DNA from 3 places in the Streptomyces sp. NPDC044921 genome. Region 3 is predicted to be linked to each of the others. Evidence: riboswitches for the same ligand, from Rfam matches in the RefSeq annotation. Region 3 holds a riboswitch; each other region holds the start of a gene.
The links. A riboswitch is a leader RNA that binds a small molecule or an ion and turns the genes downstream of it on or off. The one in region 3 is predicted to bind cyclic di-AMP.
Positions count from the first base shown of each region.

Region 1: linked by a shared signal. The riboswitch ahead of AC07DA_RS14290 (M23 family metallopeptidase) and the one ahead of AC07DA_RS02200 (transglycosylase family protein) in region 3 are both predicted to bind cyclic di-AMP.
Region 2: linked by a shared signal. The riboswitch ahead of AC07DA_RS18145 (M23 family metallopeptidase) and the one ahead of AC07DA_RS02200 (transglycosylase family protein) in region 3 are both predicted to bind cyclic di-AMP.

Region 1 covers NZ_JBWKIF010000007.1:322,747-332,942, reverse strand. Annotated here, with positions in the region: gene trmB (tRNA (guanosine(46)-N7)-methyltransferase TrmB) at 1-748, shown strand, start outside; gene AC07DA_RS14295 (PrsW family intramembrane metalloprotease) at 825-2,222, shown strand; gene AC07DA_RS14290 (M23 family metallopeptidase) at 2,309-3,340, opposite strand; cyclic di-AMP (ydaO/yuaA leader) riboswitch at 3,352-3,508, opposite strand; tRNA gene AC07DA_RS14285 (tRNA-Met) at 3,798-3,871, opposite strand; gene AC07DA_RS14280 (dihydrofolate reductase family protein) at 3,934-5,064, opposite strand; gene AC07DA_RS14275 (MarR family winged helix-turn-helix transcriptional regulator) at 5,133-5,648, shown strand; gene AC07DA_RS14270 (GTP cyclohydrolase II) at 5,801-6,442, shown strand; gene AC07DA_RS14265 (MarR family winged helix-turn-helix transcriptional regulator) at 6,560-7,087, shown strand; gene AC07DA_RS14260 (RNA polymerase sigma factor SigF) at 7,182-8,042, opposite strand; gene AC07DA_RS14255 (MarR family transcriptional regulator) at 8,375-8,818, opposite strand; gene AC07DA_RS14250 (PP2C family protein-serine/threonine phosphatase) at 9,092-10,196, shown strand, end outside.
Region 2 covers NZ_JBWKIF010000010.1:197,530-207,725, reverse strand. Annotated here, with positions in the region: gene AC07DA_RS18155 (TetR/AcrR family transcriptional regulator) at 1-375, shown strand, start outside; gene AC07DA_RS18150 (SGNH/GDSL hydrolase family protein) at 636-1,421, opposite strand; gene AC07DA_RS18145 (M23 family metallopeptidase) at 1,801-2,736, opposite strand; cyclic di-AMP (ydaO/yuaA leader) riboswitch at 2,741-2,896, opposite strand; gene AC07DA_RS18140 (alpha-galactosidase) at 3,214-5,289, opposite strand; gene AC07DA_RS18135 (tyrosine-protein phosphatase) at 5,468-6,265, shown strand; gene AC07DA_RS18130 (DUF6126 family protein) at 6,281-6,400, opposite strand; gene AC07DA_RS18125 (helix-turn-helix domain-containing protein) at 6,397-7,041, opposite strand; gene AC07DA_RS18120 (aspartate aminotransferase family protein) at 7,138-8,553, opposite strand; gene dxs (1-deoxy-D-xylulose-5-phosphate synthase) at 8,550-10,196, opposite strand, start outside.
Region 3 covers NZ_JBWKIF010000001.1:452,785-462,980, reverse strand. Annotated here, with positions in the region: gene AC07DA_RS02220 (Ppx/GppA phosphatase family protein) at 1-930, opposite strand, end outside; gene AC07DA_RS02215 (DUF501 domain-containing protein) at 927-1,457, opposite strand; gene AC07DA_RS02210 (FtsB family cell division protein) at 1,512-1,988, opposite strand; gene eno (phosphopyruvate hydratase) at 2,104-3,384, opposite strand; gene AC07DA_RS02200 (transglycosylase family protein) at 3,682-4,383, opposite strand; cyclic di-AMP (ydaO/yuaA leader) riboswitch at 4,388-4,553, opposite strand; gene AC07DA_RS02195 (transglycosylase family protein) at 4,782-5,753, opposite strand; gene AC07DA_RS02190 (cytochrome P450 family protein) at 5,897-7,183, opposite strand; gene AC07DA_RS02185 (nucleoside triphosphate pyrophosphohydrolase) at 7,230-8,237, opposite strand; gene AC07DA_RS02180 (SurA N-terminal domain-containing protein) at 8,335-8,979, opposite strand; gene AC07DA_RS02175 (protein kinase domain-containing protein) at 9,122-10,196, opposite strand, start outside.

The DNA.
Region 1 (10,196 bases), on a different contig from region 3:
GCGCTTTCCCGACGGGCCGAAGCCCGATCCCGCCGGGTCGCACTTCGAGCGGCGCATCCGGAGTTTCCAGCCGCGGCGCAGCCGGGTCACCGCCGGTCAGGCCGACGCGCTGCAGCGCCTGTGGCCCAAGTGGGGCCTGGACATCGACGGCAGCCACCCCCTCGACCTGCCCGAACTCTTCGGCAACGACAACCCCGTCGTCCTGGAGATCGGCTTCGGCATGGGCGAGGCGACCGCCCAGATGGCCGCCGCCGACCCCGGCACCAACATCCTCGCGGTCGACGTCCACACCCCCGGCCAGGGCAACCTCCTGAACCTCGCCGACCGCAACGGCCTGTCCAACGTCCGCGTGGGCAACGGCGACGCGATCATCCTGCTCCGCGAGATGCTGACCCCCGACTGCCTCGACGGCCTGCGCGTCTACTTCCCCGACCCCTGGCCCAAGAAGCGGCACCACAAGCGCAGGCTGATCCAGCCCGAGTTCCTCACCCTCGCGGCGACCCGCCTCAAGCCGGGCGCGATCCTGCACTGCGCGACCGACTGGGAGGAGTACGCCGAACACATGCTCGACGTACTCACGGCCCACCCCGACTTCGAGAACACGCAGGCGGACGGCGGTTTCGCGCCGCGTCCCGGCTTCCGGCCGCTGACCCGTTTCGAGGGCCAGGGACTGGACAAGGGACATGTCGTGAACGACCTCCTCTTCCGCCGCGTACCACACGCGGACCAACCCCCCGCCGGCGTCTGACCGCACCGCACCACTCCGCACCCCTGGCACCTCTCCCGCCTGCGGACAGCGCCCCTCCGTCGTTAGGGTCAATGCCGTGGCCACCTGCCCCCCACACCCGTCGTACCCCAGCGCCCCCATCGACGGCGCCCCCACCGCCGGTCCGCTGCGGCACGCCCACTGGTGGCAGCGCCCCTGGGTGCGCTACGGCGCCCCGACCACCCTCCTCGCGCTGTCCGGCCTGGTCATCCTCGCCCTGGTCCGCGAGGAGACCGGCACGGAGGGCTTCCTGGTCGGACTCGGCCTGGCGCTGCTCCCGGTGCCCCTGCTCATCGCCTCGTTCCGCTGGCTGGACCGCGTCGAGCCCGGTCCCTGGCGCAACCTGGTGTTCTCCTTCGCCTGGGGCGCCTGCGCGGCGGCGCTGATAGCGATCGTCGCCAACAGCTTCGCCACGCGGTGGATAGCGACGGCGACGGCGGACCCGTCCAGCGCGGACACACTCGGCGCGACGGTCATAGCGCCGGTGGTCGAGGAGACGGCCAAGGCGGCGGCCGTCCTCCTGGTGTTCCTCTTCCGCCGCCGGGACTTCACCGGCATCGTCGACGGCGTGGTCATAGCCGGTGTCACCGCGACCGGCTTCGCGTTCACGGAGAACATCCTCTACCTGGGCACCGCCTTCGGCACCGACCAGCTCACCGGCGACAGCGGCATCGCCTCCGTGACGGCGGCGACCTTCTTCGTCCGCATCATCATGTCGCCGTTCGCGCACCCGCTGTTCACCGTCCTGACCGGCATCGGGTTCGGCGTCGCGGCGCTCTCGGCGGACCGCCGGCACGCGCGCCGCGTCGCGTTCCCGGTCACCGGGCTGCTGCTGGCGATGGGCATGCACGCGATGTGGAACGGCTCGTCGGCGTTCGGCGAGTACGGGTTCTTCGCCGTGTACGCGGCGTTCATGGTGCCGATCTTCGGCCTGCTGACGTGGCTGGTGATCTGGACGCGGCAGCGGGAGCTGCGGACCGTGCGGGCGGAGCTGCCCGCCTACGCGGTCGCGGGCTGGCTGTCCCCGGCCGAACCGTACGCCCTGGGCTCGATGCGGGCGCGCCGGATCGCCCGCCAGTACGCCCGCCGGCACGCCGGGAAGGCGGCGGCGCGGGAGGTGGCGCGCTACGAGGCGTACGCGACGTCGCTCGCGTTCCTGCGGCACCGGGCCCGCCGCGGCCACTCCGGGGCCGACTTCGCCGTACGGGAGATGGAGTTGCTCGCCGCACTGTGGCGTCGCCGGGACGCGGCCCGCCCCGCCCTGGACCACGCGGCCAGGGTCACGGCCCCCGCGGTACCGGTGACGGCCCCGCCGTGGCCGACGCCCGGCGCGTACGGTCACAGCCACGCGTACGGACACGGCCACGCGTACGGGCAGACGCCCGCATACGGCCACCCGGCCGGGTACGCCCCTCACCCCACCCCGTATCCGGCGTACAACCCCTACCGGTCCTGAGCACGCTCCGGCCCCGGGAAAACCGGCAGCCCTGACGCCGGGGGGTCGTCGTCAGGGCTGCCGGTGCTTCTTGTGGCGCTCGGCGCTTACGGGTTGAGTCCCTTGCCCCGCAGCCAGGCCATCGGGTCGATGCCGCTGCTGGAGCCGGCGGCGTGCACCTCCAGGTGCAGGTGCGCCCCGGTGACGTTGCCGGTGGCGCCGACGCGGCCGATGACGTCGCCCGTGCTGACCTTCTGGCCGACGCTGACGCCGATGGACGACTGGTGCGCGTACCAGATCTCGGTGCCGTCATCGAGGGTGAGGACGGTCTTGTAGCCGTACGAGCCGTTCCAGCCGGCCTCGGTGATGGTGCCGCTGTGGACCGCCTTGATCGGCGTGCCCGTGGGGGCGGCGAAGTCGAGACCGGTGTGGTAGCCGGAGGACCAGTAGGCGCCGGCCTGGCCGAAGCTGGAGGTGATGGTGTACGAGGAGGTCGGCAGCGTGTACTGCTTGGCGAGGGCGGCGAGCCGCTCGGCCTCGGCCTTCTTGCGGGCCTCCTCCTCGGCCTTCCGCTTGGCCTCGGCGGCCTTGGCCTTGGCTTCCTTCTCCGCCTTGGCGACGGCCTCGGCGGCGGCCTTCTCGGCGGCGGCCGCGGCCTCCTCGGCGGCCTTGGTCTCGATCTGCTCCTGCTGGTGCTCGACCTGGGCCATGATCCGGGCGCGCAGGGCCTCGCCGGCGCCGGAGGTGCCCTGGTCGGTGTCCGCCGCGGCCGTGGCGAGGTCGCTGAGCGGGGTTGCGGAGCCTTCGGGGGTGTCGTCGTCCGAGATGAGGGAACCCACCGAGGGAAGGTCCGGCACGGAGATCGACACCGGCGGCTTGCCGGTCTGGGCGCTGGCCATGCCGCCGGCGCCCACGGCGGCTATGACGCCGACGCCCAGGACGGTGGAGCTGCGGGCGAGCCCTCCGCCGCGCTGCTTGGTGACGCGATGCCGGCCACGGACGGGGCGGATGGACTCCGCCGTGGGGTTCCACTCCTGGAACGGGCCCTCGTCGGTGCGCTGACCGCCGTAGCCGAAGACTTCGGTGTCGCGCTGGTCCGTCGCGAACGGGGCCGCGGGGGCAGGCCGGTTGGACGCCACGTAGGCGTACTCCTTTCCTTCCTTCTCGCCTACCGGGTTAGCTGACGGGTTCGGAGCAGGAAGGTCTCCTACGCGCGTATACCGGCCGTGCTTGCACGGCGGCATCCGCTCGATTCACCCCAAGTGGTGGTTCCCCGGTTCCCTTTCGGGATTCGGCGCGTGCGCACGGAGCCGCCTTCTGTGACGGCTGGGACGACCGCGCTGCGTTATCGAACGTTAATGGAGCCGCGGTGCGTATTCCAGCGATTCCGCTTGATCATTAACCTTTTTCGCGCGGACATACCCGGCATGACCGGCTTGAATCGGGCGAGTTGACCGCCTTCCAAGTGACTGACGGGTTTTGACGGTGTGTCAGTTGTTATGCGGAGCGGCAGGATTCGCTCACCCTGAGTGAGGGGCTGGGGGACGAAAACACCGAGGGCCGGAACCCTTTCGGATTCCGGCCCTCGGCCTTCAGTAGCGGGGACAGGATTTGAACCTGCGACCTCTGGGTTATGAGCCCAGCGAGCTACCGAGCTGCTCCACCCCGCGTCGTTGTGATTCCAGTGTACGCCATGCGCGGGACAGCTCGCGCCACCCCCGACGCCGGGGGCTCAGGGCAGCAGGTGACGGTTGGGCGCCTGGGCCCGTTCCGCGTGCTCCGGCAGGACGAGGACCTCCGCTCCGGCGGCGGCCAGGACGCCGCCGCCGTCGGCGGCCGCCACGAAGGTGTCCGGCTCGCGCCAGGCGGTGACCACCCGGCGTACGCCCGCGTCGAGGATCAGCCGGGCGCAGGGGGCGGGGCGGGAGGCGCGGCGGGCGCAGGGCTCCAGGCTGCTGTACACCGTGGCGCCGGAAAGCCGGGGATCGGCCGGGTCGATCTTGGCCAGGGCCGCCTCCTCGGCGTGCACGACCGGGTCACCGCCCTCCCGGGAGTGGCCGCGGGCCAGTTCCGTGCCGTCGGCGGCCACCACCACCGCGCCCACGCTGAACGCCGTCTTCGCGGGCGGGCAGCGCTCGGCCAACTCGCAGGCGAGGGCCAGCCAGTGGTGGTCGGCGGCGGCGGGCAGGGCGCCGGTCCCGGGGGCGGTCGGCGCGTAGCGCATGAGGACGACGTCCTCGATCCGCCGCGTCTCCAGCAGCCGGAGCCGGCCGCCCTGGTAGCCGCCGGGTCCGAAGAGCCGGGGCGCGCGCGGGTCGCCCACGAAGAGCGGGGCGAGGACCAGCTGGAGTTCGTCGGCGAGGCCCTGGGTGAGGAGCTGGGTGTGGATCAGGCCGCCGCCCTCGACCATGAGGCGCCGTACGCCCCGCGCGTCGTGCAGGTGGGTGAGGAGCCGCCGCCAGTCGAGGTCCGCGCCGAGCGGGACGACGTCGGCGGCGACGCCGAGGGCACGGGCGCGCTCGGCCCCCCGGTCGGTCGTGTACAGCACCTTCTCGCCGCCGGTGTGCCAGAACCGGGCGTCCGGGTCGAGGTCGCCGGAGCCGCTGACGGTGACCTTGAGCGGGTACTCCGGGAGCCCGGCGGCCACCCGGGCCGATCGGCGCTCCGGCGCGTTCACCAGCAGGCGCGGGTTGTCGGCGCGCAGGGTGCCGGCCCCGACCAGGATCGCGTCGGCGGAGGCGCGGACCTCGTCGACCCGGTCGAAGTCGGCCGGGCTGGACAGCAGCAGGCGTTCGGGGCCGGTGTCGTCCAGGTAGCCGTCGAGGGAGACGGCGGCGGACAGCAGGACGTACGGGTGGGGCATCGGCGCTCCGCGGCTGGTCGGGACGGCGGACAGGCTGGTTCAAGTTTGAAACAACCTACACTGGCGGCATGACGACTCGCTGGCTCACCCCCGAGGAGCAGCGCGCCTGGCGCGCCTACATCGCCGCCTCGCTGCTCCTGGAGGACGCGATCGACCGGCAGCTCCAGCAGGACGCCGGCATGCCCCACCTTTACTACTCCATCCTGTCCGTCCTGTCGGAGGCACCGGAGCGGCGGCTGCGGATGACCGGCCTCGCCGAGCGGCTGAAGATCACGCGCAGCCGGCTGACGTACGCGGTGACGCGGCTGGAGAAGGACGGCATGCTGCGGCGCGAGGCGTGTCCGCACGACAAGCGGGGCAGCATCGCGGCGCTGACCGACGAGGGGTTCGCCGTGCTGGAGCGGGCGGCCCCCGGACACGTCGAGACCGTGCGGAGCTTCCTGTTCGACCGGCTCGGCGCGGAGCAGGTCGGCCAGCTGGAGGCCATCTCGACGGCGATCGCGCAGGGGCTCCAGGAGGACGGGGCGCGGCCGGCGGCGGAGGACGTGCCCTGGCGGCGGAGGTCCTCCCCGGCCTGTTCATGACGCACGTCACACCGCGCGGCCCTCTTATTGCTTCAAATTTCAAGCATGAGTAGGGTTCGAGCCGTGGATCTGCTTCAAATCTGAAGCACATGGCCACGCGAACGCGCCAGACGGCTGTGCCGCCGAACAGGAACGGAACCGAGAGGCCCCGCATGCCCGACACCCCCAGCGTCATCGCCACCCCGCGCGCCCGCGTCCGGGTCCCGCTGCGCTTCCACGACGGCTACGAGGCCGACGCCGAGCTCGTCACCTTCCACGGCCTGGCCGACGGCCAGGAGCACGTCGCCGTCGTCCTGGGCGAGCCGGGCCCGGTCCCGCTGGTGCGGCTGCACTCCGAGTGCCTGACCGGGGACGTGTTCGGCTCGGCCCGCTGCGACTGCGGCCCGCAGCTGCGCGAGGCGGTCGAGCGCATCGCCGAGCGCGGCGGCGTGCTCCTCTACCTCCGCCAGGAGGGCCGGGGCATCGGCCTCTACAACAAGCTGGACGCCTACGCCCTCCAGGACCAGGGCCTGGACACGTACGAGGCGAACGCGGCGCTGGGGCTGCCCGAGGACGCCCGCGACTACACGGCCGCGGCGCAGATGCTGCGGGCCCTCGGCATCGGCGAGCTGGACCTGCTCTCCAACAACCCCGACAAGGCGGCCCAGTTGCGCGCCCTGGGCGTCGGCGTCCGCGACCGGGTCCCGACGGGCGTGTTCACCACCGCGCACAACGTCCGTTACCTGCGCGCCAAGGTCCTCCAGACGCAGCACACGCTGCCGCTCGCGGCGTTGACGGAGCTGAGCGCCGGCTGAGCCGTCCGGGTCCGATCCGGCGCCGAACGGGACGGCTTGCCCCTCGGCTCTTCGGGTACAGCCTTTGAATGAGGGCGACCTCCGCAGTACCCGGAGCTTATGGAAAGTGACCGTTTCGTGACCGATCTCGACGGCCCCGGAGACCACCGGGCGAGAGGACGAGGTGATGGCCCGGAGGCCGTCGCGGCCCAGATCGCCGATGCCGTGGAGAGCCTGGCGTCCCTGTGGTCGGTCGCCGCCCAGGACGCGTCCCTGCGGCTGTCCCCGCACCAACTGCGGGCGCTGCGCGCCCTGCAGGCCTCCCCCGGCCTCAACCTCACGTCCCTGGCCGACCGGCTGGCCATCGGCCTGCCCACGGCCAGCCGCCTCTGCGACCGCCTGGCCGCCGCGGGCCTGCTGGAACGCGCCCCGCACCCGGACACCCGGCGCGAGGTGCAACTCCGGCTCACCGCCCACGGCCGGCGCGTCCTGGGTGACGTGGCGGTGCGCCGCGCCCAGGCCCTCACCACGGCGCTGGAGGCGATGGAACCGGCGGAACGGGCGGCGCTCCGGCGGGGATTGCGGGGGTTCCTGGCCGCGCGGCGGACCGCGGTGCCGCGCGTGGACGGAACCGACGGGACGCACGGGACGCACGGGCGCGGATGAGTTCGTGGGCCGTGCCGACGGCGGCACGGCCCACGAACTCATCCGGGCCTCACGGTCTCATCGGGGACGCAGGGCCTCATCCGGGGCTCAGGCCTCACTCCGTCGCCAGCATCCCCGAGCGCAGGCGCGCCACCGTGCGGGAGAGCAGCCGGGAGACGTGCATCTGGGAGATGCCGAGCCGGGCGCCGATCTCCGCCTGCGTGAGCTCCTCCACGAAGCGCAGGTGGAGGATGAGGCGCTGGCGCTCGTCGAGTTCGGCGACCAGCGGCGCGAGGGCGTGGAAGTCCTCGACCAGTTCCAGCGCCGGGTCCTCCCCGCCGATGAACTCCGAGAGCTTGGTGTCGCTCTCCTCCGCGTCACCGGTGACCGCGGCGTCCAGCGAGGAGGACAGGTAGCCGTTGGCCGCGATCTGCGCCTCGACGACCTCCTCCTCGGACAGGTTCATCAGGGCCGCGAGCTCCGCGACCCTGGGCGCGCGGCCCAGCCGGGAGGCCAGCTCCTCGGTGGCCTTGGCCAGTTCCGTACGGGCCTCCTGCAGCCGGCGCGGCACGTGCACCGCCCAGGACGTGTCCCGGAAGAAGCGCTTGATCTCACCGACGATGTACGGCACCGCGAAACTGGTGAACTGCACCTCGCGGGAGACCTCGAACCGGTCGATGGCCTTGATCAGCCCGATCACGCCGACCTGGACGACGTCCTCCATCGACTGGCCGCCCGAGCGGAACCGCCGGGCCGCGAAGCGCACCAGCGACATGTTCATCTCGATGAGCGTGTTGCGCGCGTACTGGTATTCGGGAGTGCCCTCCTCCAGCACCGCCAGGCGGTCGAGGAACTGCCCCGTCAGCTCGCGCGCGTCCTGCGGAGGGATCTTCTGCGGCTCCGCGATCTGCGGCAGCTCCTCGCCTGCGTAGGTGGCGGAATCCGTCGTCGTGCCGATGCGCGTGGTCGCGGTCACGGGCCCTCCCTCGTAGTTCCGGCCCGCTCCGATCCCCCGACAGGCCACCTCCACCGCCGCTACCCGCACTCGCCCCGGTCATGCCACCCTCCGTTCCAGCCGAGACGTAGACCACAGTCGGCGCAGGTCGGGGCGGTGGCGGGGTACTCGCACGAGAGGTGTGCCGGTACGAGCGGGAGGCGGCGGTGCGGTGCGGCGAGAGAGACCCAGGGGGTCGTGGAACGGACAGTTGTCGTTTGACAACTATAGTCGTGGAGCAACAAAGTAGCGGTGCCGAGCAGGCGGCGGGAAGGCCCCGGAAGGGACGACCCCTCGACGCCCCGGCGGGCAGGTCAGGCAGTCCGGGTGCCGGACGCGCGGGAGTCGTCGGAGTCGTCGTGTATCTGGGCCGCCGCCGCGTCGCAGAACGCCTCCAGACCCTGCAGCAGCGCGACCCGCTTGGCGGCGGGCATCTGGTCGAGCACGGCGCGCAGCGCCTCCTCCCGGCGCACGCGCAGATCGGCCAGGAAGGCGCGGCCCCGGCCGCTGAGCCGCAGGCGCAGCTCGCGCCGGTCGACCGGACTCACCACGCGTTCGACGAAACCGGCCGCCTGCAGCCGGTCGCACAGCCGGCTGGTCGAGGGCGGCGTGGAGGCGAGGGAGTCGGCGAGCGTGCGCAGGTTGATGCCCTCGTGGTGCTCCAGGATGAGCAGCACGCGCAGCTGGGACGCGGACGCGGGCGCCGTCGAGGCCCGGCCCCACAGGACTTCCAGCAACTCCGCGGCCGTGGAGGTCACACGGGCGACCTCTGCGGGCTCAGGGCGGGGTCGGAGGGAAGTCACAGTCACACTCTCGCAGGCACCGGGGTGGCCGTCAGCGTACTAGGCGCGCGGGGAACCGGTGGCGGCAACGGCCACGGACCACGCCCGCCCGTCCCCCCGCCGGCCGCCCGCCCGGGCATACCCGGGGCCCCGTGCCCGGAACCTCCCTTCTTCCACAACCCGTCGGCGCCGGTCTGACCCGCCGGCGCCCGACCAAGGACTGGTGTAACCAACCCCATGACGACGACCATGCACAGATTCGTGGCCGCCGAGCGCGCCCTGCGCACGGCGGCACCCCACCAACTGCTGGACGCGGTCCGTCGTGTACTGACCGATCAGTACGCGGCGGACTCCGTCGAGCTTTTCCTGGCCGACTACGGGCTGTCGGTGCTCCAGCCGGTGTCCGTCCTGCCGCACACCGACCAGCCGGTGCCGGTGCACAGCAGCCCGGCCGGCCGGGCCTTCGGCGCGCAGGAGCCCCACGTGGAGACCCTCCCGGACGACCTGGTGCGCGCCCACCTGCCGGTCACCGTGCGCGGCGACCGCCTCGGCGTGCTGACGGTGACCCTGCGCGGCCGCGAGCACGCCCGGGCCGCCCTGGCCGAACTGGCGGAGATCGCCGAGGTGCTGGCGCACGAGGTCGTCGTGGCCGAGCGGGACACCGACCTCTACCTCCAGGCCCGCCGCAGGGACCGGCTCACCCTGGCCGCCGAGATGCAGTGGCAGCTGCTGCCGGCCCGCTCCTGCGCCCGCCCCGAGTACGAGCTGGGCGCCCAGCTGGAACCGGCGTACGCGATCTTCGGTGACAACTTCGACTGGTCCGCCTCGGCCGACCGGCTCAGCCTCTACGTCACCAACGGCATGGGCGAGGGCATAGAGGCCTCCCTGCTGACGAACCTGGCGATCAACGCCCTGCGCAACGCCCGCCGGGCCGGACTCGCCCTCGCCGACCAGGCGGCCCTGGCCGACCAGGCGGTGTACGCCCACTACCGGGGCCGCTGCTACCTCTCCGTGCTCATGCTCGACATCGACCTGGCCACCGGGCTGGTCCGGGCCGTGGACGCAGGATCGCCACGGCTGCTGCGGCTGCGGGCCGGCACGGTGGAGCCGGTGGCGTTCGACGCCCAGCTGCCGCTCGGCATGTTCGAGGAGACCGACTACGTGGCCCAGGAGTTCCGCGTGGAGCCGGGCGACCGGCTGATCTTCGTCAGCGACGGGGTGTACGACGTCGCCTCCCCGGGCGGCGAGACCTACGGCGCCGCGGCCCTGACCCGGGCGATCCAGTCGACCCGGCTGCTCCCGGCCGCCGAGGTGCCCCGGGCCATCCTGCGCGAACTGACCGGACACCGCGGCG
Region 2 (10,196 bases), on a different contig from region 3:
CGACTGCGGTCGGCCGTCCGCTGGTACGCGCCGACCGGCCAGGCCAAGGGCTGGCGGCTGTGGATCGAGGGCTGGGCGGCGACCGGGCGCGCGCCGGCGCTGCGGGAGGTCACGCGGGACCTCGACCGCCGGTGGAAGGCGGCTCTCGCCGAGGTCATCGCGGAGGGCGTGGCGGCGGGCGAGTTCCACTGCCCGGACCCGCGGGCCACGGCCCTCCGCCTCACCGCCTTCCTCGACGGCCTGGCCGTCCAGCTGACGTGCTACCCCGGGGCGATGCCGCGGGCCCGGGCGCAGCAGTGGACGGACGAGGCCCTGGCACGTGAACTGGGCTTGGCGTCAGGCTCTTCGATCCCGCCGACGAGCGACCCGGCGTAGCCGCGGGGGCCTCGACGGGGCTCCAGCCAGGAGCCCCGTCGCCCCAGCGGCTCGGCTGCCCACGCCCGAGCGGGAACACACCCGCACCGGCCGACGCACGGAAGGGGCAGCGCCGGGGGGCGTCCGCCCGCGGCGGCTGGCGCCTCAACGGACAGTCAGTCGGCGTCCGACCGCATCGCGCCGTTCCGAGGACGGACACCCCCCCGGCGCGGCCCCGCCCCACCCCCGCCGTCGGGCGCGAGCCCGGCACCCGGCAGGCCTCACGCCACGGAGGCGATCCGCATCCGGATGTCGTCCGGCGACAACGCTCCCTTGGCCGTCACGTGGTCCCCGGAGGACTCCCCCCGCAACCGTCGTCCGATCCACGGCACCAGGAACTGCCGCGCCCAGTGCACGTCGTCGCGCCGGACCTCGAGCGTGCCCCGCGGCGGCAGCGGCGGCCACGGCTGCTCGGGGTCGGCCGGCACGTCGAGCCCGAGCACCTGCCCCGCCCGGAGCGCGACCCGCGTGTGCCCCTCGGGAGACAGGTGCAGCCGGTCGGCGTCCCAGGCCCTGCGGTCCTGCACGCTGCGCAGCGACCACAGGTCGAGCACCGGGCAGCCGTACCGGTCGGCGATGGCGCGGACGTGCCCGTTGTACGTGGCGATCTTGCCGCGCAGATGCTTCAGCACGGGCATGCCACGGGTGTCGAACCCGGTCGTCACCATCACCGTCCCGGCCACCGCGGTGAGCCGCGCGAGCGCCCGCTCGAACCGCTCGGCCACCTCGTCCGGATCGGTGCCGGGGCGCAGGATGTCGTTGCCCCCGGCGCAGAACGAGACGAGGTCCGGGGCCAGTTCGACGGCCCGCGGCACCTGGTCCGCCACGATCTGGTCGAGGAGTTTCCCGCGCACCGCGAGGTTGGTGTACCGGAAGTCGCCTTCGGGCCGGAGGTCGGCGAGCAGGACGGCGAACCGGTCGGCCCAGCCGACGAACGCCCCGTCGGGGCCGGGATCCCCGACGCCCTCGGTGAAGCTGTCCCCCACCGCCACGTACGACCCGATCACTGATCTGCTGTCACTCTTCGAATCGTCTGCCACAACCGCCCATGATTCACCCTCGAATGTGACCTACGCGACCGTAGGGAAGGGTTGACGTGCGGTGAGATGAGCCACTCCTAAAGTGTTCGCCAACTCCGGAATAGCCGGCCCGTCAGGGGCGTTCCCGGGTGAACCGCCAGACCCGGAGTTGTGATTGGCGCCGTCGCCGCTGCCGGAACCACACCGCCACCCCGCTCGGCACGTCGATGTCCGGCAGGTTCCGTTGCCGCCCCCTTGAGCCGGCCGACGGGCGCGCACACCGAAGGCCGGGCCCCGGGGAGGGGTCCGGCCTTCGGTGGCGTGCCGGGCAGGTCAGGGGGTGCCGGAGGGGTGGCCGGCGGCCTGGTCAGCCGACGGAGACGCCGTGGGAGCGCAGGAAGGCGACCGGGTCGATGTCCGAGCCGTAGCCCGGCGCGGTGCGGATCTCGAAGTGCAGGTGCGGTCCGGTGACGTTGCCGGTGGCGCCGGACAGGCCGATCTGCTGCCCGGCGGTCACGGTCTGGCCGGCCGAGACGGACAGCTGGGACAGGTGGGCGTACTGGGCGTAGTGGCCGTCGTTCAGCTTGATGACGACCTGGTTGCCGTACGCGCCGCCCCAGCCGGCGGAGACGACCGTGCCCGCGCCGACGGCCTTGAGGGAGGTGCCGGTCGGGACGACGAAGTCGACGCCGGTGTGGTAGCCGCTGGACCACATGCTGCCGGACATGCGGTACGGGGTGCCGACGGTGGCACCGTCCACCGGGGAGCTGTAGCCACCGGCGTTGCTCTGCGCGGCGGGCTTGGCGGCGGCCGGCTTCGGGGCGGTCTCCGCCTTCGCCGGCGAACCGGCGGAAGAGGGCTTCGGGGCGGACTTCTTCGCGGACCGCTCCGCCGGGGCCTTCGGCGCGGACGGCGCCTCGGCCGCGCTCGCCGCGGCCTTCTCGCCGAGGGAGAGCTTCAGACCCGGGTGGATCAGCGACGGGTCGTCGCCGACGGCGTCCCGGTTGTCGGAGTACAGCTTCTTCCAGCCGCCGCTGACGTTCTGGTCGTCGGCGATCTTCGCGAGGTAATCGCCCGCCCGCACCGTGTAGGTGCGGGCGCCGGTGGCCTTTTCCGCGGTCTTCTGCTCGGCGGCCGGGACGGACCGGACGGCCTTTTCCGGCGCCGACTGCGGGGTGGCGGCGTGGGCACCGGCGGCGCCCATGAGGGGCAGGGCGAGAGCCGCTCCACCGGTTCCGGCGACGGCGATGGAGCGGGTGAAACGCTGGGTCTTCGGGCGGCGGTGCTTACCCTTCGCGGGCATGGCGTATTCCTCTCCGTCGCCTGCGAGGTGAGCTGTCGGGTGCGGGCTGGAGATGCCCGGCCGCGCCGGGGCGCGGCTTAACCCCAAGCCCGTTCCGGGAACCGGAACAGGCGTCTTACCTGTGGGTCCCCCGCTCCTGCCGTACGTCGGGTCAGTGGGTGCGGGCTCCGGGCGGCGGCAGGATTAGGCGTCCGTCCGGATCGGTGTGGAACGTAAGCGACCAAGACGCGACGGGACAAGCTTGCGGTTGCCCGTGAGCGCGTTTTTCTCGCCACGTCGGCGCATTTCCCGTCACCGAGCGTGGAATCCCGATCTTCCGTTTTCCTCAATGGGCCTGAATAACGCCACAATTACGTGCGCATGGCAACAACACATCGTCACGGGTATGACGATGGTCACGCACCCCGCTCCCATCTCCCGTGCGACCGGGGCACGTTATGACGAAGCGGCCGAATCGCCCTATTCGGACGAGAGGGACTACTTCCGCTTAAGGCGGACCACGGTGGCATCCAGGTCTCCACGCAGCCCGACCCGCAGTCCGTGGTGGAGCAGGACGGCCCCTCGGTACAGTTCGCCCGTTTCGAGGCATTCGTACGTCGCCGCCGGATCGACACCGCGCAGCCGGAGCGCCGGCACGGGCTCGCCGAAGCGCTGCGCCTGGAGCCAGGCGAGGACGACGGTCTCGTCACCGAGGACGTACTGCACGGCGCTCAGACCGCCCTGCGGAGGCCGCAGCCGGTAGAGGTCGCCGCGCTGCACCACCGGGCGGATCTCCTTGTACCGCCCCACCCACTCCCGCGCCTCGGCGAGTTCCTCCGGTGTCCACTTGGTGAGGTCGCCACCGACGCCGAGCACCCCGGCCATGGCGCTCACGAACCGGAACCGCAGGGAACTGGCCCGGTGGTTGAGCATGGCGTTCGGACTGTCGGTGACCCAGGCGGCCATCACCCGCGCGGGGTGGATCTGGCTGAAGCCGTGCTGGATGGCGAGCCGGTCGAGCGGGTCGGTGTTGTCGGAGGTCCACACCTGGTCCGTGCGGCTCAGCACGCCGAGGTCGATCCGCCCGCCGCCGCCCGAGCAGGACTCGAAGGCCACGCCCGGGTGGGCGGCCCGGAGCCGGTCCAGCAGGGCATACAGGGCACGGACGTGCTCGACCCAGAGCCGTTGCGGATAGGGGTCGCCGGGCCAGCCGGCGTCGGTGAAGCAGCGGTTGAAGTCCCACTTGACGTAGTCGATGGGGGCGCTGGAGAGCAGCCCGTCGAGCTGCTCCCACAGGTACTCCTGGACGTCCTCCCGGGCGAGGTTCAGTACGAGCTGGTTGCGGAACTCCGTCCGCTTTCGTCCCGTTTGATACTGCACCCAGTCGGGGTGGGCGCGGTACAGCTCGCTGTCCGGGTTCACCATCTCGGGTTCGACCCAGATGCCGAACTGCATGCCGAGGCCGTGCACGTGGTCGGCGAGCGGCTTCAGCCCGCCGGGGAAGCGGTCGGGGTTGGGCGTCCAGTCGCCGAGCCCCGCCCGGTCGCTGGTGCGCGCCCCGAACCAGCCGTCGTCGACCACGAATAGCTCCACTCCCATGGCCGCGGCCCGCTCGGCGAGCGCCCGCTGCTGCTCCTCGGAGATGTCGAACTCGGTGGCCTCCCAGGAGTTGAACAGCACCGGCCGGTCCCGGTCGGCGTCCGGGACGACGTACGCCCGCTGGTAGGCGTGCCAGGCGCGGCTCGCCCCGCCGAAGCCGCCCTCGCTCCACAGCCCCGCGAAGACGGGTGTCGTGTACGACTCGCCCGTGCCCAGCGTCAGCAGGCCCGAGTCGTCGTGGCCGGCGCCGCCGGTGATCTGCACGCGCGCGTCCGGGAGCTGTGCCACGGAGATCCGCCAGGAGCCGGACCAGCCCAGCGCGCAGCCGTAGACCTCGCCGTGTTCCTCGGTGGCGTCGGTGTCGAGGGCGACCCAGGGCAGGTGCTGGTGGCCGGTGTGGCCGCGGCGGCTGCCGATCACCTTCTCGCCGTGGGTGAGCGCCGAGCGCACGAGCCGGGACTCGGCGCCCCAGCGCCCGTGCAGCTGGGACAGCCGCCATGTGCCGCGCTCGGGCAGCGTCCAGGTGGCCGAGTCGGCGCGCAGCACCTCGACCTCCGGCCCCCGGTTGTCCAGGGTCACCCAGCGCTCGACGACGTCGGCGCCGGGGCGCATCCGGTAGTGCAGGGTGATGGTCAGGTCGCCGTCCCGGAAGCGCAGGCGCAGGGCGCCGTCCCGCGTGTCGTGGCCCTCGAAGACCCACTCGGTGCCGCGCCTTTCGGCGGTGCGCACGGACAGGGCGGGGCGGACGAACCGGGGGCCGCCCTCGGCCGGATACTCCTCACGGCCGTCGAGCGGGGACTCGAACGGCCAGTACTCCGGCAGCGGCCGGACGGCGAGCGCCTCGGCGTCGGCGAGGGTGATCCTGGGGCCCCAGTGCAGGTGCAGCAGCTCGTCCCGTTCGGTGACGTGGACGGCGTAGCTGCTGGCCGGCCCGGAGAGCACCCACGTACGACCGTTTTCGGAGATGTCCAGCATCGAGCCCTCACAGATTCCAACAAGGCCGATCAGGTGCGATCAGGCGGCAACATCATCGGGCGCGGGGGCCGCTCCGGGCAACGCCTGTGGACAACTCATTGCCCCGGGCAGCCATGTCGTATCGTCGGATGAGCCCGTCGACGAGCCGCGCCGGCGGCGCCGATGGGGAGGAGCCCTCGTGACACAGCAGGTCCCGTCGACCGAGCCCGAGCTGGCCGGAGTGCGCAACTTCCGCGACGTGGGCGGGCTGCCCACGGTGGACGGGCGGCGGGTGCGTCAGGGCGTGCTGTTCCGCAGCGGCCACCTGGCGCACGCGACCGGGGAGGACGCCGCCTTCCTGGCCACGCTGGGCCTGCACACGGTCTTCGACTTCCGCAACGCGGCCGACCAGAAGCTGGAGGGCCCGGACGTCGAGCTGCCGGGCGTGCGCAATGTGAACCTGCCGCTGAGCGACCCGGCCGACGGCGCCGAGTTCTGGCGGATGGTGCGCGACGGCGACCTCGACCAGCTGCGCTCGATCCTCGCGGACGGCAAGGGCGTGGAGCGGATGATCGCCTCCTACCGCATGATCATCAAGGACCGCACGGCGGAGCACTCCCAGGTGCTGCACGCGCTCGCGGAGGACAGCGTCCCCGCCCTGATGCACTGCGCGGCGGGCAAGGACCGCGCGGGCCTGTCCATCGCGGTGACGCTGCTCGCCCTGGGCGTCGAGCGGGACGCCATCGTCGAGGACTACCTGAAGTCGAACGCCAAGCACCGCCGCTACAAGGTGCACCGCAGCAGCTCGCACGCCTCGGCCTACTCCCCCGAGGTCATGGAGCTGCTCAGCCCGCTGTTCGACGCGCGCGCCGAGTACCTGGCGGCCGCCTTCGAGACCATCGAGGAGACCTGGGGCGGTGTCGACCCCTACCTGGAAAAGGGCCTGGGGCTCAGCCCGCGGACCCGGGAGCGGCTGCGCGAGCGGCTCCTCGACTGAGGCGCCGCACCGCGGCTACTTGGCGCCCACCTCGAACAGCAGGTAGACGAACGCGGCGAACACGTGCCCCAGGACCAGGTAGATGAACAGCCGCACCCACAGGGCCCGGGGGAACTTCTCCTCCATGTCGCTCATGACGCGTCTCCAGGGGTGAGGGGGCCCAGGCACAGGGCGGTCGCGGGGCTCTGCAGCAGGGTGTGGACGAAGAGCAGGTCGACGCCGTCGTGGTCGTCGGCGGCGATGCGGTGCGGGGTGAGCGAGTCGAAGTGGGCGCTGTCGCCCGCCGTCAGCCGGTGCGTGGCGTCGCCGAGGCGCAACCGCAGCCGGCCGCGCAGCACGTGGAGCCACTCCTCGCCGGGGTGGACGCGCACGATGTCGCCCTGGGAGCCGTAGGGGACGTGGACCCGCAGGGCCTGCATCCCGCGGCCGGAGGCGCCGGCCTGCCAGTAGGTCCAGCCGCCCGCCGCGGTAGGTTCCATGTCGGCCGCGCGCACGACGGCGTCCCGGCCGGCGACCGTCTCGCCGAGCAGCTCGGAGACGGTCGTACCGTAGACCCGGGCGAGTGTGAGCAGCATCGGCAGCGAGGGCTGGCGCTGCCCGGTCTCGAGCCGGGAGAGGTGGGCGGGCGACAGCCCGGCCGCGCGGGCCGCGGTCTCCAGGGTCAGGGCGGCCTGGCGCCGCAGGGCCCGCAGCTGCGGCGCTACCGCGGGCAGCGCTCCGGCCGGATCGGCCGGCGAGTCGGCCCCGGCGGGCCGCTCGGTCTCGGGGGAGCTCATGCCCACCATTCAGCCGAAGTCTTGCCTCAGCGGCAAATTTTTTGCCTCACAGGCAAAGTCTCGGCTGCCTCGTCCCGCCGCGGCGGCCCGCGGGTCTCACCGGTGGGCGACGGCCTGCTTGACGAGCGTCTTACCGAAGTCCCAGACCAGGCCGCCGTTGTGCGCGTCGTCCATCACGGCCGTGAACGCGTCGACGAACCGGTCCACCTCCCGCTCGCCGATGATCAGCGGCGGGATCAGCTTGATCACCTCCATGTGGTCGCCGGAGACCTGGGTGAGGATGCGGTGGCGCTGCAGCAGCGGCACCACCACCATCTGCGCGAACAGTCCCTTGCGCGCGGCCTGGAGCATCGCCCACCGGCTCCGCAGCTTCAGCGACTTCGGGCGGCCGAACTCGATGCCGATCATCAGGCCCCGCCCGCGGACGTCCGCGAGCATCTCGTACCGGTCCGTCAGCGCCGCGAGCCGCGACCTCAGCCGCTCGCCCGTGGCCCGGACGTTCGCCACGATCTGCTCGTTCTCCATCACCGACAGCACCGCGAGGCCCGCCGCCATCGCCTGCGCGTTCGAGCCGAAGCTCGCGGAGTGGACCAGGACCCGGTCCATGGACGAGTAGACCTTCTTGAAGATCCAGTCCCTGCCGAGGGTGGCGCCGACCGGCACGTAGCCGCCGGACAGCGCCTTGGCCACGCACACCAGGTCGGGTTCCACCGCGTCCTCGTGCTGGTAGGCGTAGAAGTCGCCGGTGCGGCCGAGGCCGGTCTGCACCTCGTCGGCGATCAGCAGCGCCTTGTGCCGGCGCAGCAGCTCCTGGGCGGCGAGCAGGTAGCCCGGCGGGGCCTGCAGCACGCCCTTGCCCTGGATGGGCTCGACGATCAGGGCGGCGACGTCGCCCTTCCGCAGCTCCCGCTCCAGCGCGTCGAGGTCGCCGAGCGGCACGGCCGTGTCGGGCAGCAGCGGGGCGAAGCCGTCCCGGAAGGCGGACTCGCCGTTGACGGAGAGGGAGCCGGTGGTCAGGCCGTGGAAGGCGTGGGCGCAGTACAGCACCCTGGGGCGGCCGGTGACGAACCGGGCGAACTTCAGGGCGCCCTCGACGGCCTCGGTGCCGCTGTTGCCGAAGAACACCCGGTCCAGGTGCGGGCTGTGCGCGAGCAGCTTCTCGGCCAGCAGGCCGGGCAGCGGCTGGCAGTCGAACCGGGTGAGGTCGGCGAGGGAGGCGTCCAGGACGTCGTGCAGCGCCTTGCGGACGACGGGGTGGTGGCGGCCGAGCCCCATCACCCCGAACCCGGCGAGCATGTCCAGGTAGTCGTTGCCGTCGGCGTCGTAGAAGTAGGCGCCCTCTGCACGCTCGTAGACCTTGTCGAAGCCGATGGTGTGCAGCATGCGCGGGAGCTGGTGGTTGAGGTGGCGGGTGTGCAGCTCGTAGCGTTCGGCTCCGCGCTCGGCCAGCAGCTTGCCGAGGTCGAACTCCCCGGCCTGCGACGACTCCGGCGCGGACTCGGCGGTTGTCATTGCTGTGACTCCTTGGACGGCTCTTCCTTGACGGTCAGGCTCGCGCTGATCCGTCCGGCGATGTCGACGGGCGTCAGACCGATGTCGGCGAGCACCTCACCGCGCTTGGCGTGCGCGAGGAACTGCTCCGGGATGCCGAACCGCCGCACGGGTACGTCGACCTCGGCGTCGCCGAGGGCCAGCGCCACGGCAGAGCCGACCCCGGCCGCCCGGCTGTTGTCCTCGACCACCGCCACCATGCGGTGTCCGGCGGCGAGCCCCGGCAGGGCGGGGTCGACGGGCTTGACCCAGCGGGGGTCGACGACGGTGCAGCCGATGCCGCGTGCTTCGAGCAGCTCGGCGGTCTTCAGGCAGACGGGCGCCATCACGCCCACGGCCACCAGCAGCACCCGCGGCCCGGTGGCCCGGTGCAGCACGTCCAGCCCGCCCACGCGGTCGACGGCGGGGATCGTCGGCCCCACCGACTCCTTGGGGAAGCGCACCAGGGTCGGCGCGTCGTCGACGGCGACCGCCTCGCGCAGCTGGGCGCGCAGCTGGTCCGCGTCGCGCGGGGCGGCGATGCGCAGGCCGGGCACCACCTGCAGCACGGACAGGTCCCACATGCCGTTGTGCGAGGCCCCGTCGACGCCGGTGACGCCGGCCCGGTCCAGGACGAAGGTCACCCCGCAGCGGTGCAGGGCCACGTCCATCAGCAACTGGTCGAAGGCTCGGTTGAGGAAGGTCGCGTAGACGGCGACGACCGGGTGCAGGCCGCCCGTCGCCAGGCCGGCCGCGGAGACGGCCGCGTGCTGCTCGGCGATCCCCACGTCCCACACCCGGTCCGGGAACCGCTCGGCGAAGGGGCCGAGCCCCACCGGGTGCAGCATGGCGGCGGTGATCGCCACCACGTCCTCGCGCTCCTCGCCGATGCGGACGATCTCCTCACCGAACACGGAGGTCCACGAAGGGCCGCCCGCGGGCGAGAGGGGCGCGCAGGTCAGCGGGTCCATCACGCCGACGGTGTGGAAGTGGTCCTCCTCGTGCGCGAGAGCGGGTTCGTAGCCGCGGCCCTTCTCCGTGAGGCAGTGCACGAGGACCGGCCCGTGGAAGCGCTTGGCGCGCCGCAGCGCGGACTCCACGGCCCCGACGTCGTGCCCGTCGATCGGGCCGACGTACTTCAGGCCCAGGTCCTCGAAGAGGCCCTGCGGGGCGAACGCGTCCTTGAAGCCCTTCTTCGCGCCGTGCAGGGCCTCGTAGAGGGGGGTGCCGATCAGGGGCGTGCCGTGGAGCACGTCCTTGCCCCAGGCCAGCACCCGCTCGTAGCCGTCGGTGGTGCGCAGGGTCGCCAGGTGGTCGGCGAGGCCGCCGATGGTCGGCGCGTAGGAGCGCTCGTTGTCGTTGACGACGATGATCAGCGGGCGGTTCCTGGCGGCCGCGATGTTGTTCAGGGCCTCCCAGGCCATGCCGCCGGTGAGGGCGCCGTCACCGACCACCGCGACGACGTGCCCCGTCTCCCCCCGCACCTGGCGGGCCTTGGCGAGCCCGTCGGCCCAGCCGAGTGCCGTGGAGGCGTGGCTGTTCTCGATGACGTCGTGCTCGGACTCCTCGCGCGAGGGGTAGCCGGAGAGACCGCCCTTGCCGCGCAGCTTGGAGAAGTCCTGGCG
Region 3 (10,196 bases):
CCACGCGATGCCGTCGAGGATGTCGTGCTCGCTGACGACGACCTCCTCCGCGCCGATCCGCTCCATGATCGACAGCAGGACCAGGGCTCCCGCCCCGATCACGTCGACCCGGCCGGGGTGCATGGAGGGCACGGCCGCGCGCTCGGCGTGGGTGGAGCGCAGCAGCCACTCGGTGATCTCGCGGACCCGCTCGCGGGAGACCCGGGAGTGGTGGATGGCCCGCGAGTCGTACGCGGGCAGCTCCTGGGCGATCGCCGACACGGTCGTGACCGAACCGGCCAGACCGACCAGCGTCCGCGCCTCGCGCAGCGGCACGGTCTCCTCGGCCAGGTCGAGGGCGGCCTCGATGTCGGCCCGCATCGCGGCGATCTGCTCCCGCGCCGGCGGGTCGCTCACCGCCCCGTCCCGGACCAGGTGCCGCTCGGTGAGGCGGACGCAGCCGATGTCCACCGAGCGGGCCGCGCGGACGTGGTCGTCGCCGACCACGAACTCGGTCGAGCCGCCGCCGATGTCCACCACCAGGTAGGGCCGGGGCAGGTGGTCCCCGCCGGCCAGCTCCCTGGTGGCGCCGGTGAAGGAGAACTCGGCCTCCTGGTCCCCGGAGATCACCTCCGGCTCGACGCCCAGGACGTCCAGCACGCCGCGCACGAACTCGTCCCGGTTCTCGGCGTCCCGGGAGGCGGAGGTGGCCACGAACCGCAAGCGCTCCGCCCCGTACTCCTTGACGACCCCGGCGTACTCCCGGCACGCCGCGAAGGTCCGCTGGAGCGCCTCGGGGGCGAGCCGGCCGGTGCGGTCGACGCCCTGCCCGAGCCGCACGATCGTCATCCGGCGGTCCAGGTCGGTCAGCTCCCCGGTGGCCGGGTCGGCGTCGGCGACCAGCAGCCGGATGGAGTTGGTACCGCAGTCCACGGCGGCGACACGGGTCACTGGGCGTCCTCCTCGGCGGTCGTCACACAGGCGCCCTTGCGCCACCACTCCGGCAGCATGGCCAGGGCCTCGTCGCCCAGCGGGTTCACGCCCGGGCCCGCGGCCAGCGAGTGCGCCACCAGCACGTGCAGGCACTTCACCCGGTCCGGCATGCCGCCGGCGCTCGGAAAGCCCTTCAGCTCCTCGATCTCGTCACGGCGCCGGACGTAGTCCTCGTGGGCCGCCCGGTAGGCCGCCGCCAGCTCGGGGTCCGAGGCGAGCCGCTCGGTCATCTCCTTCATCACGCCGTTGGCCTCCAGCGTGCCGATCGCGGAGTTCGCCTTCGGGCACGTCAGGTAGTACAGCGTGGGGAACGGGGTGCCGTCCGGCAGCCGCGGGGCCGTCTCGACGACGTCGGGCTGTCCGCAGGGGCAGCGGTGGGCGATGGCCCGCAGGCCGCGCGGGGGCCGGCCGAGCTGCTGCTTGAAGGCCTCGACGTCCGCGTCGGTGGGCTCGGTGCGCGGGGTGGTCGGCGGGGGCGTTTCCATGACTGTCTTCAGTCTGTCTTTCTGTGGTTTCGGGTCACTGGCGGGGGGCGCGGGTCACCGGCCGGCGGCGTCGGCCTTGTCGACGCCGTCCCAGACGTTGGCGTACCAGGGCCGGTCGGCCGCCCCGAGGTCGGTGCGCGACTGCTGCGCCGCGCGCGGGTCGATCACGATGAACCCCGTCTCCCCCGGCATGACGTAGTGCAACCGCCGCCGGATCTGCTGCTCGGCGTACGCGTCGTCCTGCCACCGCGCCTTGAGGTCGCGCAGCCGTTCGACGCGCTCGCGGGCCTGCTGCTGCTCACGGCGCAGGTCGTCGATCTCGGCGCGCTGCGAGACGTACTGCCGCATCGGGTAGGCCAGGGCCACGATCAGCGAGCACATCACCAGGGCGAGCAGCGCGGCCCGGCCGGTCAGCCGGGAGCGGCGGGCCTGCCGCTTGGTCTGGGAGCGGTAGACCCGGGCCGCGGTCTGCTCGCCGAGCAACCGGATCCTGGTCGCGGTGGAGAACCGGTCCCGGTCCTTCACGGCCATGTCAGTCCGCCTCCCGCTGCACCGTCCTACGCGCGTACGTCCCCGGACACGGTACGGGACCGAGTACGGGGACGTACGTACGACGCTGCCTCTTACGGGTCGGGCCTTCCGGCGATCAGCCCTTGAAGCGCGGGAACGCGCTGCGGCCGGCGTACACCGCCGCGTCGTCGAGGATCTCCTCGATGCGCAGCAGCTGGTTGTACTTGGCGACGCGCTCGGAGCGGGCCGGGGCGCCGGTCTTGATCTGGCCGCAGTTGGTGGCGACGGCCAGGTCGGCGATGGTGACGTCCTCGGTCTCGCCGGAGCGGTGGGACATCATGCACTTAAAGCCGTTGCGCTGGGCCAGCTCCACGGCGTCCAGGGTCTCGGTGAGCGAGCCGATCTGGTTGACCTTGACCAGCAGGGCGTTGGCCGCGCCCTCCTCGATGCCGCGGGCGAGGCGCTCGGGGTTGGTGACGAACAGATCGTCGCCGACGAGCTGGACCTTGTCACCGAGCTGGGCGGTGATGGTCTTCCAGCCCTCCCAGTCGTCCTCGAACAGCGGGTCCTCGATGGACACGAGCGGGTACGCGTCGACGAGCTCCGCGTAGTACTCGGTCATCTCGGCCGCCGAGCGCTCCTTGCCCTCGAAGGTGTAGACGCCGTCCTTGTAGAACTCGGAGGCGGCGACGTCGAGCGCCAGGGCGATCTGCTCGCCGGGGGTGTAGCCGGCTTCCTTGATGGCCTCGAGGATGAGGTCCAGGGCCTCGCGGTTGGAGCCGAGGTTGGGGGCGAAGCCGCCCTCGTCGCCGAGGCCGGTGGCCAGGCCCTTGCCCTTCAGGACCTTCTTCAGCGTGTGGTAGACCTCGGCGCCCCAGCGCAGGGCCTCGGAGAAGGACTCCGCGCCGATCGGGGCGATCATGAACTCCTGGATGTCCACGTTGGAGTCGGCGTGCGAGCCGCCGTTCAGGATGTTCATCATCGGCACCGGCAGCAGGTGCGCGTTCGGTCCGCCCAGGTAGCGGAACAGCGGCAGGTCGCTGGCCTCGGAGGCGGCGTGGGCGACGGCGAGGGAGACGCCGAGGATGGCGTTGGCGCCGAGCGAGCCCTTGTTGTCGGTGGCGTCCAGGTCGAACATCGCCTGGTCGATCAGGCGCTGCTCGGTGGCGTCGTAACCGACCAGCTCCGGGCCGATCTGCTCGATGACCGCGAGGACGGCCTTCTCCACACCCTTGCCGAGGTAGCGGTTCGAGTCGCCGTCGCGGAGCTCGATGGCCTCGAAGGCGCCCGTGGAGGCGCCGGACGGGACGGCGGCACGACCGGTGCTGCCGTCGTCGAGGCCGACCTCGACCTCGACCGTGGGGTTGCCTCGGGAGTCCAGGATTTCCCGGGCTACGACGACGTCGATGGACGGCACGAGCATCTCCTTCTTGATGTGACGCGGGGTACGCGGGTCGCGTGGACCCGGCGAGGTGCGGGCCGGTGGCTCGCGACATGAGCCTAACCGGCTCCGGGCGATCGGCCACCGGGTCGCCCACCCCATGGACAGAACCGAGAGTAAATTGTTTCCGAACGGAACAAAGGCGGTTCGCCAAGACCGGCCGAAACCTCCGCCGAGGGCCCGGCCGGAAAACACCCGGAAAACACCCCGCCCCGGCGTGTACGGGGGAACACGCCGGGGCGGGGAGCCCGTGGGGACGGGGTGGGCCGCTGCTTACTTCAGGTGCAGCTGCTGGCCCGGGTAGATGAGGTTGGCGTCCTCGACGATGTCCTTGTTCAGCTCGAAGAGCTTCTCCCAGCCGCCCTTGACCTTCTCCTCGGCCGCGATCGAGCTGAGGGTGTCACCCTTGACGACCTTGTACTCGCCGTCGCCCTTCTTGACCTTCTTGCCGGTCGGGGTGGTGACGGTCTTCTTGGCGGCCGGGCGCTCGTCGGAGCGGGAGGCCGGCTGCTGGGTCTCGCGGGTCTCGGTGCTCTGCCGGCTCTGGCTCTGGCTCTGCGAGGAGCTGCTGCCGGAGTCGGTGGAGCCGCCGCCGGTGTAGCCGGCGCTCGACAGGCCCTTGCCGCAGACCGGCCAGGCACCCTTGCCCTGGCCCGCGAGGACCTTCTCGGCGATCTCGATCTGCTGGGCCTTGGTGGCCTGGTCGGCGGTGGAGGCGTACTTGGTGCCGCCGTAGCCGGCCCAGGTGGAGGCGGAGAACTGCAGACCGCCGTAGTAGCCGTTGCCGGTGTTGATGGACCAGTTGCCGCCGGACTCGCACTGGGCGACGGCGTCCCACTCGGAGGCGGTGGCCGCGGAGGCGTTGCCGGCCGCCATCAGCGGGGCGGCGACGGCGGCGCCGGCGACACCGGCGACGGCGATGGCACGGGTGGCCTTGGACGGACGACGGTGCTTGCCCTTGCCGGAAAACAGCATGGATGGATCCCCTCACCGACGCCTGCGAGGTGAGCTGTCGGGTTCGGGCCGGTTGAGTTGCCCGGCCGCGTCCCTCACGGGACACGGCTTCACCCCAAGCCCTTCCGGCCAACCGGCCGGTCGGGCACCTACCTTGGGTCCCCCGCTCCTGCCTACGGCGCTTGACGCGACGACTGTTCCCGGGCGGCCGCTGGCAGGATTCGGCGTTGCGGCAGCCGGGGCTCGCGGTGGCGAGCGGTCACGACCGTAAGCAGGTGATCCGCCGAATTTCAAAGACGATCAGGGCTTCTGAGATCTATCTCTCACCGCGCTTATACCGGACATTCAGCGCGAAATGTGACGTGAACTCACCCGGTTTCGGGGTGACTTGAGCCGCCGTTCCCGCCCTGTCCGAACGGCTACCTCTCGCCCGCTTCGTCCGCTTCACCAGGCGTCTGACCGGGGGCGATGAGGTCCTGTCCGCCGCCGGCGGCCTCCGCGCCCGCGGTGGACGGCTCCTGCCATCCGCCGCTGATGCGGAGGGAGTCGGCGATGGACCAGAGGTTGTCGCCGACACCCACGATGTAGGCACCCTCGGACGCCGCGTCGGCCTCCGCGTCGCCGCGCGAGGCGTGCCGGCCCGGGGTGCCGCTCCCGGAGCCGCCCGCGGATCCGGCGCTCTCGTCGGCACTGGGGCCGCGATGCCGGCCGGAGCCGGTGTCCGTGACGTCCGAAGCGCCGCCGTCCCGCCGGGAGTTGCCGGACGCCTCACTCCCGGGCGTGGCCGAGGGTGAGCCGCCGGATCTCTCCGACGCGGAAGGAGAGGAGGACGGGTTGTACGACTTGTCGGGCTTGGCCGATTCATCCGGAGACGTCGGCGCACCGTCGGACGGCGCCGTGGCGGACGGCGAAGGCGAGGGAGAAGACCCGGACGGATCCAGCGAGTCCAGCAATCCGGGTGAGCCGGCCGGAGCGGACCCGGCGGACGAGCCGGACCCGTCGGCCGGGCTCGACTCGCCCTGTTCGAGGCCGGAGAGCAGCCCGCAGGTGCGCCACGCGCCGACCCCCTGGTCGGCGAGGATTCTCTCGGCCACGGATATCTGCTGGGAGCGGCTGGCGAGGTCGGCGCTGGCCGCGTAGTCCAGACCGCCGTACTTCTCCCAGTTCTCCTGGGACAGCGCGAGGCCTCCGTAGTAGCCGTTGCCGCTGTTCTGGCTCCAGGCGCCGCCGGTCTCGCAGTCGGCGACCTGGTCCCAGGTCGCGCCGTCGGCCGCACTGGCACCGGAGGCCCCGAGGAGCGGGATCGCGATGGCGGAGCCGGTCACTCCGGCCGCGACGAGGAGAGCCGGAGCCTGGCGGGGGCGACGGTGCCGGCCGTTCCCGGAGAGCATACGGAGACCTTTCGCGAGACAGCAGTGACCCGCGCGGCGCAGGGGTCCCCGGCCGCGCTGATGGGTGAACGTATCGGCACACGATCACTTGTCACAAGTTCATGCCGCGCAGATCACGTGAAGATCACAGAGCTGAGGGCGTGTCACCTTCCCTGCGGGGTGAACTCCACCGGCAGGGTGCGCAGCCCGCGCATGATGAGCCCGCCGCGCCATCTCAACTCGGCCGGGTCCGCCGCGAGGCGGAGGTCCGGGAGGCGGGTGAGGAGGGTGGCGAGCGCGGTCTGGCCCTCCAGGCGGGCGAGCGGGGCGCCGAGGCAGTAGTGGATGCCGTGGCCGTATCCGAGGTGCTGGTTGTCGCGGCGGGACAGGTCGAGCACGTCCGGGTCGGCGAACCGCTCCGGGTCCCGGTCCGCCGCGGCCAGGACGACCAGGACCGGGTCGCCCGCGGCGATGCGCTGTCCGCCGATGGTGAGCGACTGGGTGGCGAACCGCCAGGTGGCGAGCTCGACGGGGCCGTCGTAGCGCAGGAGTTCCTCGACGCCGGTCTCCAGCAGGCCGGTCTCCCCCGCGGCGAGGGAGGCCTGGAGGCGGGCGCGCTGCCCGGGGTGGGTGAGCAGGGCGTAGGTGCCGTTGCCGATGAGGTTGACCGTCGTCTCGAAACCGGCGAACAGCAGGATGAAGGCCATGGCCGCGGCCTCGTTCTCGGTGAGGTGCTCGCCGTGGTCGGAGGCGCGGATCAGCCCGGAGATGAGGTCCTCGCCCGGGCCGGGTTCGGCGGGCAGCGCCTGCCGCTTGCGGTGGATGAGGTCGGCGAGGTAGCCGCGCATCTTCTTCACGGACCGGGCCACCCCGCCGCGGGGCCCGCCCTGGTGACGGATCATCATGCCCGCCCAGTCCCGGAAGTCGTCCTGGTCCTCGCGGGGGACACCGAGCAGGTCGCAGATGGCGTAGATGGGCAGCGGGAAGGCGAACTCGTGGATGAGGTCGGCGCTCCCCTCCCGCGCGAATCCGTCGATGAGCCGGTCGGTGAGCTCCTGCACCCGCGGCGCGAACTCGGCCACCCGGCGGGGCGTGAACGCCTTGGACACGAGGCGCCGCAGCCGGGTGTGGTCCGGCGGGTCGATGTTGAGCAGGTGCGTCATCAGCTCGGCCTTGCGCTCCCCGGGGATGCCGGTCTTGCCCTTGGCGTGCGCGGGCTCGTCGTGGTGCGCAGGGTTCTTGGAGAGCCGGTTGTCCGCGAGAGTCTGCTTCGCGTCGGCGTAGCGCGTGACCAGCCAGGCCTCGACGCCGCTCGGCAGCCGCGTCCGGTGGACGGGGCTGTGCTCGCGGAGCCAGGCGTAGGCGGGGTAGGGGTCGCTCGCGAACTCCCAGGTGAACAGGTCGGGGGCGGGGGCGGAGGCGGGCGGGCTGGGCTGGGGCTGGTCGGTCACCCTCCGACCGTATCCGGCCCGCCGCTGCCGGCCCTCGCCGGTCCGCTCAGCCCTCGGCCTCCCTGATCGCGTCCCGGTAGGCGCGGGCCGCCGCTCTGAGTGCCGCCTCCGGGTCCACGCCCTCCGCCTCCGCGCGGACGGCCAGGGCCAGCAGGTCGTAGCCGATGCCCTCGACCGGCGGGAGCGGTATGTCCAGGCCGGCCGTGCGGGCCCGGGACGCCAGCTTGGCCGCGAGCGCGAGGCCGGGCTGGCCCAGGGGGATGCCCTCGGTGACGGAGCTGCGCCGCTTCTCGACGGCCTTGGTGCGCAGCCAGTGCTCCTTGACCTCCTCGGGGGTGGTGGCGGTCGCGTCGCCGAAGACGTGCGGGTGGCGGTGGATCAGCTTGGCGACGATGCCGCCGGCCACGTCGTCGACGGAGAACGGCGCCTCGGGGTCCTCCTCCGCGATGCGGGCGTGGAAGACGACCTGCAGGAGGACGTCGCCGAGCTCCTCGCGCAGTTCGTCGCGGTCGCCCTCTTCGATCGCCTCGACGAGTTCGTACGCCTCCTCGATGCCGTACTTGGCCAGGCCCTTGTGGGTCTGCTGGGACGACCAGGGGCACTCGGTGCGGATGCGGTCCATGACCTGGACGAGGTCGAGCAGCCGGGCGCCCGGCAGGTCGTAGGAGGCGGGCAGCAGCTCCAGCTCGGGCATCGCGAGACGGCCGGTGCCGGCGAGGCGTGCCAGGCCGTCGGTCAGGGCGGGCTCCCCCTCGCCCGTCGCCACGACGACCACCGTGCGCTCGCCGGCGCAGGCGTCGACGAGCTCCTGGGCGGTCGGGGACGCCTCCTCGACCTCGATCCCCGCCTCGCGCAGATACGGCAGCTGCGGATGCGCGCCGTCCGCGCACAGCACCCGGTCGGCCGCGTGCAGGGCCTGCCAGGCGGGCCAGGACAGCAGGCCGGGGGCGACGCGGTGGCTGGTGGTGAGCAGGACGACGCGGCCGGGGCCGGCGGCCGCGTCGGGGGCGGCCTGCCGGGGGCCCGGGGTGGCTTCGGGGCTGTTGGCGTTCACGGTTCGAAGCTATCCCACGACGCCGACAGGGCCCGGGGTCGTCCACAGGCCTGCGCGGGGCCCGTGGACGTCATCCGCTGGAGGGGCCGGCCGGGCCCTACATGTTCTGCGGGTTCTGTGCCGCCGTCACGTCCCGCACCCACGGCGTCTTCGCGTCGGCGCGGCTGCTCTTGCGGACGTCCCAGGTGCCGTAGCGCGGGTTGAGGTCGACGTCCAGCTTCTTGGAGGCCTCGGACAGGGCCTTCCAGAACTCGGGGCGGGTGGTGTCGGTGCCCAGCTTCTCGGCGAGCTTCTGGGCCTCCAGCTGGAGGCGGAGGTTCTCCTCCAGGCGCTGCGGCGGGATGCCGTACCGCTGCAGCCACGTCGTCTCCAGCGCCTCGGCGCCGCCGGCCTGCTCCTCCAGGCCGGACCGCATCTGCTGGATCTCCTTGCGGCTGACGGTCACCCCGGCGTCCTCGGCGGCGCGGTGCAGCACCCGGTCGAGGACCATGGTGTGCAGGGTGTCGCGGGTGAGGGTGCCGGTCCGGGCGACGGCCTGCTGGTACTGGGCGTCGCTCCGCACGGCCGCGCGCTGGGCCGCTCGGACCTCTCCGACCCGCTCCTCCAGCTGGGAGACGGTGATCCGCTGCCCGCCGACCACGGCCGCCGCGCCGGGATGCGCGTCGTTGCCGCAGGCGGTGAGCAGGGGCGCCGCGGCGATCGCGGCGGTGAGGAGGAGCGCGGTGCGACGGCGGCGGTGCAAGGAGACCTCCCGAGGAGATTGTGCGACGGTGCACAAAGTCTTGCGGTGATCGATGGTAGGCAGTGGCCAGGCTCTGGCCAACCCATTCGACCAACGATTCGCCAGGACTTCCGGCACCGGCGCGCCAGCTCCCGGCCGGGGGTCAGCCGCGGACCTGTCCCAGCCACTGCAGCGTCCTGCGGATCTCCGCGCCGAGCGGGTGGCCGGGTCCGTGGGTGCGCTCCACGTCGTGCAGCAGCCGGGCCAGCGTGTCGTGGGCGGCGCCGCGGTCGCCCAGGGCGAGCAGGAGGTGCCCGATCCGGCGGCGGACGTCGTGCGCGAGCTCGGGGCCGCCGGCGGCGACGTACTGGTTCTCGTAGTACGGCAGGACCGCCCGGTACTCGGCGAGCGCCGCCGCCGGTTCGCCCAGCTGTTCAAGGCACTGGGCGGCCTCGTAGCGGAAGCGCAGGGCCTGCGGATCGGCCTGGCCGGCCTCGGCGGCGCGTTCCTCGGCGAGGCGGCGCAGCTCGGGCAGGGCGCGGCGGAACTGGCCGTCGTCCAGCAGCGTGGCCGCGTACTGCTTGCGCAGCGTGCGCACCACCGGGGAGTGCTCACCGTGCTGCTCCGCCGCGGCGGGCAGGATCGCGCCGAGGATGTCGACGGCCTGGGTGATGCGCCCCTCCCCGAGGAGCCGCTTGACCTCGTCGACGGCGCGGGCGATGTCCGTCGTGCCCGCGGCCTCGGCGACGGGCGCGGCGGGCGGCGCGGGCTGGGGCGCCGGGGTACGGGCCCGGTACGGCCAGGGGGCGTGCGGGCGCAGGAAGGGGCGGGTGGGATCCAGGGGCGCTCCGGTGGGCGTGCCGCGCGCGGGCAACATCGGTTCCAGGTGTTCGTAGACCTCCTGCGCGGAGGCGGGCCGGTGCTGCGGGTCCTTCGCGAGCAGCCGCAGCACGAGGGTCTCCAGGGCCTCGGGGACCTCGGGCCGCAGGCGGCGCACCGGCAGCGGTGGCTCGTACAGGTGGCGGTGCAGGACGCCGAGCGCCGTGGAGCCCGAGAAGGGCACGTCCCCGCTGAGCAGTTCGTGCAGGACGACACCGAGGGCGTACAGGTCCGTGTACGGGCCGACCGCGCCGCCCATCGCCTGCTCCGGGGCCATGTAGGCGGGCGAGCCGATGGGGGTGCCGGTGTGGGTGAGGCGGGTGGTGTCGGCCTCCATGACGGAGGCCACGCCGAGGTCC